Regions from separate parts of the Paenibacillus pedocola genome, predicted to be linked through region 2. Evidence: predicted binding sites of a transcription regulator. Region 2 holds the regulator's gene; the other holds the start of a gene.
The links. Region 2 encodes NrdR, which represses ribonucleotide reductase genes. Its sites were predicted from a motif close to AACACNATATATNGTGTT; they were not measured.

Region 1 (3,327 bases), 280 kb from region 2:
AGATCCATCATCCAGTCTTTTTTGCCGCGGTTCATGCCGCCGGAATAGGACACGCACTGCAGGCCGTGCTCGCGGAAGTATTGCAGCAGATATTCCTGCGTGGCGCGGTATTCGGTGAAGACGATGACCTTTTCATTCATATCACGGATCAGCTCCATCGTTTTCTCCGCTTTCGTGTTCGTCTTGACAGTACGGATGCTCTGCAGGAGATCCATCATCCGTTCACGCTTCGGAGAATCGGCCGGAAGCTTCTTGATCAGATTGACCAGTGTTATGAAAACGGCATCTCGGCTGCTGCATACCTCACGCTGAAGTGTTACCAGGGAGAGCATGCTGCTGAGATTGCCGCCCGATTCCTGATATTGGTCTTTGACAAAAGCCGTTACTCCGTCATATAATGCCTTTTCCTCCGGTGAGAGCGTGAGCGGTATATTCCGGACTTTGCGCTTGGTGAAGGTCACCGGCCCCTCGCCCCGACGGTTGCGGATCATGACCTTGGAGAGCTCGCCGCGCAGCTGGACTTCATTCTTCGGCTGGCGTTTATCCACAACAAAGTTGGCGGCGAAATCGCCCTGGTTGCCGAGCTGTCCCGGCTTCAGCAGGGTGATCAGATTAAACAGCTCGCCGAGGTCATTTTGTACGGGAGTTGCGGTGAGCAGGAGACAGTATTTTTTACGGAGCTGCTGAACAAACTGATAGTTGGTCGATTTCTTGTTCTTCAGCTTGTGTGCTTCATCGATAATGAGCATGTCGAATTCAGAGCTGAGCAGCAGCTCCTTATGGGGATCGCGCTTGGCGGTGTCCATGGAGGCCACCACAATGTCATTGCCCCAGGAGTAAGATTTCTTCTGTGCGACTGCCGTGATGCCGAATTTCGTATTCAGCTCCCGGACCCATTGCAGCACGAGTGAGGCGGGTACCAGAATCAGCACCTTGCTTACAAGGCCCCGCACCAGATATTCCTTGAGGACGAGTCCTGCTTCAATGGTCTTACCCAAACCGACCTCATCCGCGAGAATCGCCCGGCCGGACATTTCAAACAGCACCTTATGGGCGGTATCGAGCTGATGAGGCAGCGGGGACAGTCCTGAAAGATGCTTCATACACTGCAGTTCGTCGAAGCTGGTGACAAGACCGGATTGTTCACCCTGTACGGCCAGGCGGGATAATCTCCAGTCCCCCCAGGGTCCGCCCTTGTCCAGTTTCGATTCCAGATCATGCAGCCAGTTTCGCTCAAAAGACAGAGGGACGGGCAGCAGCGGGGCGGGTGTGCTTCCCTCTTGCGGCAAGGAATTGCGGGATAATTGCGTCATGTTGCAGCCTCCTCCGGCGCGTTTTCATATAAGAAATGCGTAGAAGTAGTATGCGCGTAAAAGAGAGAATTCATAACTATATAAAGTATTCTTGTAGAGCAGACATGCTGATTTTAAGGTCTTTTTTTCGTGCCGAATCTGATAAAAAAGCGAGAAAAAGTGAGAAAAAGCGGCTCAATGCTGATTTTTCGCGATAAGGCTTCCTTTTTCGAAAAAGAACTTCGATACAATATGTGGTATAGTTGAAAAGCTGGTTCACACAATATATTGTTACAAAAGCTTGAAATTATTGTTTACGGAGGGCTTTTGGCGGTTATTTGATATTGACAAGAGGACTCCACCTTACTACTTGCAGCGGAAGATTTACATATTACACACCGGGAGGTTTTTCTATTGAGTACAGTGGAACGCAAGCAGCGCCTTGAAGGGCTAAGTGAGAAAATATTTTTGGACCGTTATGCCTGGAAGGATGCAGACAGCAACAATGCCAAGGTTGGCGATGTTGTGCTGGTTCTGACCAAAGATGATCCCAAATTTCCGACAAAGGAAGTCGGGGAGATTGTCGAGCGCAATGGCCGGATCGTTACCGTCAAGACGCGCAGCGGGGAACTGGTGAATTCGGATGTAGAAAAGCTGACGCTTAATATAGAGAAGACTCCGGAAGAAATGTGGGACCGTCTGGCCGCTGCCATGGCTTCTGTAGAGAAAACACCTGAACTGCAGGAAGAATGGACAGGCAGGTTCCGTTCGATTCTGGATGACTGGAAGCTTGTACCGGGCGGACGGATTGCTGCGGGTGCAGGGGCAAGTGAAGAACTGACCCTGTTCAACTGTTATGTTGTGCCTTCGCCAAAAGACAGCCGCGGCGGCATCATGCAGACCCTTTCGGAAATGACCGAAATTATGGCCCGCGGCGGCGGTGTGGGGATCAACCTGTCCTCGCTGCGTCCGCGCCGGGCAATTGTAAGAGGCGTCAACGGCTCGTCGAGCGGTTCTGTATCCTGGGGCGGATTGTTCAGCTATACCACCGGACTTATTGAGCAGGGCGGCAGCCGCCGCGGCGCATTGATGCTGATGATCAATGACTGGCATCCGGATGTTGTTGATTTCATCACCGTGAAGCAGACGATGGGCCAGGTGACCAATGCCAACCTGTCGGTATGCGTGAGCAATGCCTTCATGAAGGCAGTCAAAGAGGATCTGGACTGGGAGCTGGTCTTCCCGGATACAACGGACCCTGATTACGATACAATCTGGGACGGGGATCTGGATAAATGGAAAGCGGATGGCCGCGCGGTTATTCCTTACCGTACCGTCAGAGCGCGTGATGTCTGGCATACGATTATTGAATCAGCCTGGAAATCGGCTGAGCCGGGTGTAGTGTTCATGGAATACTACAATCAAATGTCCAACAGCTGGTATTTCAACCCGATTATCTGCACGAATCCGTGCGGTGAGCAGGGCCTTCCGGGCTGGGGCGTCTGCAATCTGTCTGCCGTCAACCTCTCCAAGTTCTACGATGCGGAGAATCATGATGTGGACTGGGCGGATCTGGCTACAACTACCCGCTATTCTGTACGTTTCCTGGATAATGTTATCGACAAGACGCCTTACCACTTCCCTGAGAATGAAGCGAACCAGAAGCTGGAACGCCGCGTAGGTCTGGGCACTATGGGTCTGGCCGAGCTGATGATCAAGCTGAACATCCGCTACGGCAGCCCGGAATCGCTGGAGTTCCTGGACAAGCTCTATGGCTTCATGGCGCGCGAAGCGTATCTGGCTTCGGCGGAAATCGCCGGCGAGAAGGGTTCCTTCCAGGCATTTGATGCTGAGAAATATCTGCAAAGCGGATTTATGCGTAATATTACCGAGGTCTATCCGGAAGTCGGTGAATCGATCCGCAAGCACGGCATGCGCAACGTTACCGTGATTACCCAGGCACCTACAGGCAGTACCGGTACAATGGTCGGCACTTCGACCGGTATCGAGCCGTACTTTGCCTTCAAATATTTCC
Region 2 (3,327 bases):
GAACACGAGTAATCCTAGAACGAGCACTGCGAGAAGGGATAGCCCCCATCTGTATATCCTAGCACGCGGTGAGCGTACAGGACGATTTACGCCTTCAGCAGATTTAACGGAGCTAACTGGTTTGTTGGGCATTAGAGTGCCTCCTATGTCATTTTAGTTGTGTAGCTTTTGTTGTGTTGTCCTCTCTGCAAGATCAGATGTCCCTTCAGTTGTCATTGTGTTGCTCTCCCTTCGAAACTTCGTTATATTTTAGAAACACCGTTACCATTACTCGAAAGGAATGTTCTGTTCTCATGTAAGTTAAGAATTACGATCATGGTAACACTGTTTCCTAATGGAATCATTGTATCCAGTGCTTTTTTAAAAGTCAATATATTCTTTGAGCCTTTATCGTTTTATTGACAAGTGAAGGACAACTGTATACAATTCCTGCTAAGAGAGATGGAAACTATGTTTCCTGAAGAAAACATGATAACCGAAGGTGGATGATGATGAGCGACCAAGATGCCTCCTCCAATACAAACACAAGAAAGCTGAAAACCTACCAGGAAGCCCGTATGCAAAATACTGAAAATCTCCGCAAGCTCGTTGTTGATGCTGCCGCAACGCTTTTACAGGAAGAGGGCCCGGAAGCCGTTACGGTCCGCAAAGTATCCCAAAAAATGAATTGCTCGACAAAAATCATTTACAGCTTGTTTGTTAATAAGGAGGGCTTGGCACAACAGTTATATCTGGACGGTTGCCAGCTGCTTGCTAACGAATTCGAGAGGACGCCGAAGGCTGCTGACCCGGCACAGCATTTGCTGAATTTCGGCGAATCCTTTTGGCAATTCGGACAGGACTACTCCAGCTATTATAAACTGATGTTCGGAGGTGCTTTCGCAGATTTCAAACCGGACGAAGAAAGCTTGCGCGGTACCGTCACAGCTATGAGTCAATTATCGACCGTGATCAGCAATGCGCAAGAGCAAGGATTAATTACCGGCCAGTACGACACCGAATCCGTTATTCGCATATTCTGGGCTTCCCTCCATGGCGTCATTCATCTTTACATCGGAGGACACTTGGGAGACGTACAAGCAGCCTATACCATATACAAGCACACATTGTCTTTGATTGTCGGCTCATTGTTTCCAGATCATAGCGGCCTTCGTTGACCCAAACCTAATGGAGAGGTATAAGCGGGTACGGTCCGATAGCTCTGAAATAAATGCTGATTAGCGAAATAAGGTCTATGGGTTAGATCTTCGCAATTGGCATTGGCACCCGGGGCTGCGGCGGTTGTTGGTTAAATACAAAAAAAGAACGGCATCGCTGCCGTTCTTACTGTGATGGACTCTCAGGGGCTCGAACCCTGGACAAATAGATTAAGAGTCTACTGCTCTACCAACTGAGCTAAGAGTCCGTATGATGTTATTGGTGGAGCCAAGGGGGATCGAACCCCTGACCTCATCGCTGCCAGCGATGCGCTCTCCCAGCTGAGCTATGGCCCCATGATGCATATTTTAGAACTACATTATGTACTCTAAAATCAGGTGTGAGCCGTAAGCTCACTCGCTTCGTGAACCTTAAGTTCCGTAGGCGACTTCTATATAATATAAAAAATCGCCCTCGGTGTCAACACTTTAATAAAAAAGTTTTTAGGAGAAGCTCTACAGCCCCTCCAGCTCTCCTGTGTTCTTGGACAGCAGTCCCTTCAATTCCTTCATGAACATGTTGATGTCCTTAAACTGGCGGTATACGGAGGCGAAGCGGACGTAGGCAACCTCGTCAACCGGATAGAGCTGCTCCATCACCAGCTCGCCAATTTGGCGGCTCTCTATTTCCGCTAAGGCGATACCCCGCAGCGACTTCTCAACCTCGGAGACAATGGATTCCAGGCGCTCTACGGACACAGGGCGCTTCTCACAGGCGCGGATCAGGCCGCGCAGGATTTTGTCGCGGCTGAATTCTTCGCGGCTGCCGTCCTTTTTGATTACGATCAGCGGGGTCTCTTCAATCATCTCGAAGGTAGTAAAACGCTTGCTGCAGCGCTCGCATTCACGCCTGCGCCGGATCGATTTATTCTCGTTGGCCGGACGCGAGTCAAGCACTTTGGTATTCGTGTGATCGCAGTAAGGGCATTTCATAAGCTCAGGTCACTTCCTTTTGCATTAATATGGGAGGCCTTAGCGGCCACATTCAGGTTTCGGAGCTGTAATTCTTTTTTCCATAAAACACCGTTTTATTGTTGTTATGAATCTGGCGAGAGCAGCACATAATACAGTTACCAACCGATAGGAGGTGAACAGCAATGAGCCAAAACAGCAGCAACAACCTGGTAGCTCCAAATTCACGCGGTGCCTTGGAACAACTTAAATACGAAGTTGCCCAAGAATTAGGTATCACTCTTTCCCCAGACGGATACCAAGGCAATAAAACTTCTTACGAAAATGGTTCGATCGGTGGTTACATCACTAAACGTCTTGTAACTCTGGCTGAACAGTCCCTGGCAGGTCAATTCAAATAACCTGTCCCCAATAAGCTTGCCTAAAGAAGTATTAAACGGCTAACCGTCGTTTAATGCTTCTTTTTTTTAGAACTCGCTGTAAATCTCCGTGTACTGATTATAATAATAAATTACGCGCTGAACGTAGTGCCGGGTCTCGCCGAATGGAATATCCTTCACAGAACCCTCTGTGCCGTCCCAGTCGCCATCATCCAGCCAGCGCTGCACTTTACCGGGTCCGGCATTGTATGCAGCGATTACCGCAGTACGGTTGCCTTCAAACTGGCGGGAGAGCGAGGATAAATACCAGGTTCCCAGTTCAATATTTGCCGAGGGCTCCTCCTTCAGCTCGTCCAGCGACACATCGGGCAGCTTGGCCTTTTCAAGCGCCCATTTGGCCGTGTCCGGCATGAGCTGCATGAGGCCCAGTGCGCCTTTTCTGGATTCCCGGCCTGTCTTAAAATTGGTCTCCACGCGGATAATGGCTGCCACTAGAAACGGGTCCATCTCATAAGTGATACTGTGCTTACGGATTTCATTCTTATAATGAATGGGATAAAACAAAGACATCCAGTTGGTGCTCAGGAACAGAATTGCAGTAAAGCCAACGAATAACATGAGCAGTACTCTTTTTTTACGCAGCCAGCTCATGATAACCCCAGCCTGTCCCATAGCGCCGCTACCTGCTGTTCAGTATGGGTAAGCCCGCCGCTGTTGTCGATAACGTAATCCGCTCTTCTGCGCTTCTCTTCGATATCCATCTGGGCATCCAGCCTGCCAGTGGCTTGCTCAAGAGACAATCCGTTACGCTCCATTAGTCGGGCTAGCTGCACCTCCCG

Region 1: QU597_RS11090 (adenosylcobalamin-dependent ribonucleoside-diphosphate reductase) is a predicted target of NrdR. The motif match lies at 1,570-1,587, and genes of this name have one in related genera.

The regions. Positions count from the first base shown of each region.
Region 1 is NZ_CP134223.1:2,610,953-2,614,279, forward strand. Features, by position in the region: gene QU597_RS11085 (DEAD/DEAH box helicase) at 1-1,313, opposite strand, end outside; gene QU597_RS11090 (adenosylcobalamin-dependent ribonucleoside-diphosphate reductase) at 1,707-3,327, shown strand, end outside.
Region 2 is NZ_CP134223.1:2,335,538-2,338,864, reverse strand. Features, by position in the region: gene QU597_RS09945 (SMP-30/gluconolactonase/LRE family protein) at 1-132, opposite strand, end outside; gene QU597_RS09940 (TetR/AcrR family transcriptional regulator) at 492-1,157, shown strand; tRNA gene QU597_RS09935 (tRNA-Lys) at 1,333-1,405, opposite strand; tRNA gene QU597_RS09930 (tRNA-Ala) at 1,418-1,493, opposite strand; gene nrdR (transcriptional regulator NrdR) at 1,653-2,129, opposite strand; gene QU597_RS09920 (alpha/beta-type small acid-soluble spore protein) at 2,294-2,509, shown strand; gene QU597_RS09915 (lytic transglycosylase domain-containing protein) at 2,576-3,139, opposite strand; gene coaE (dephospho-CoA kinase) at 3,136-3,327, opposite strand, start outside.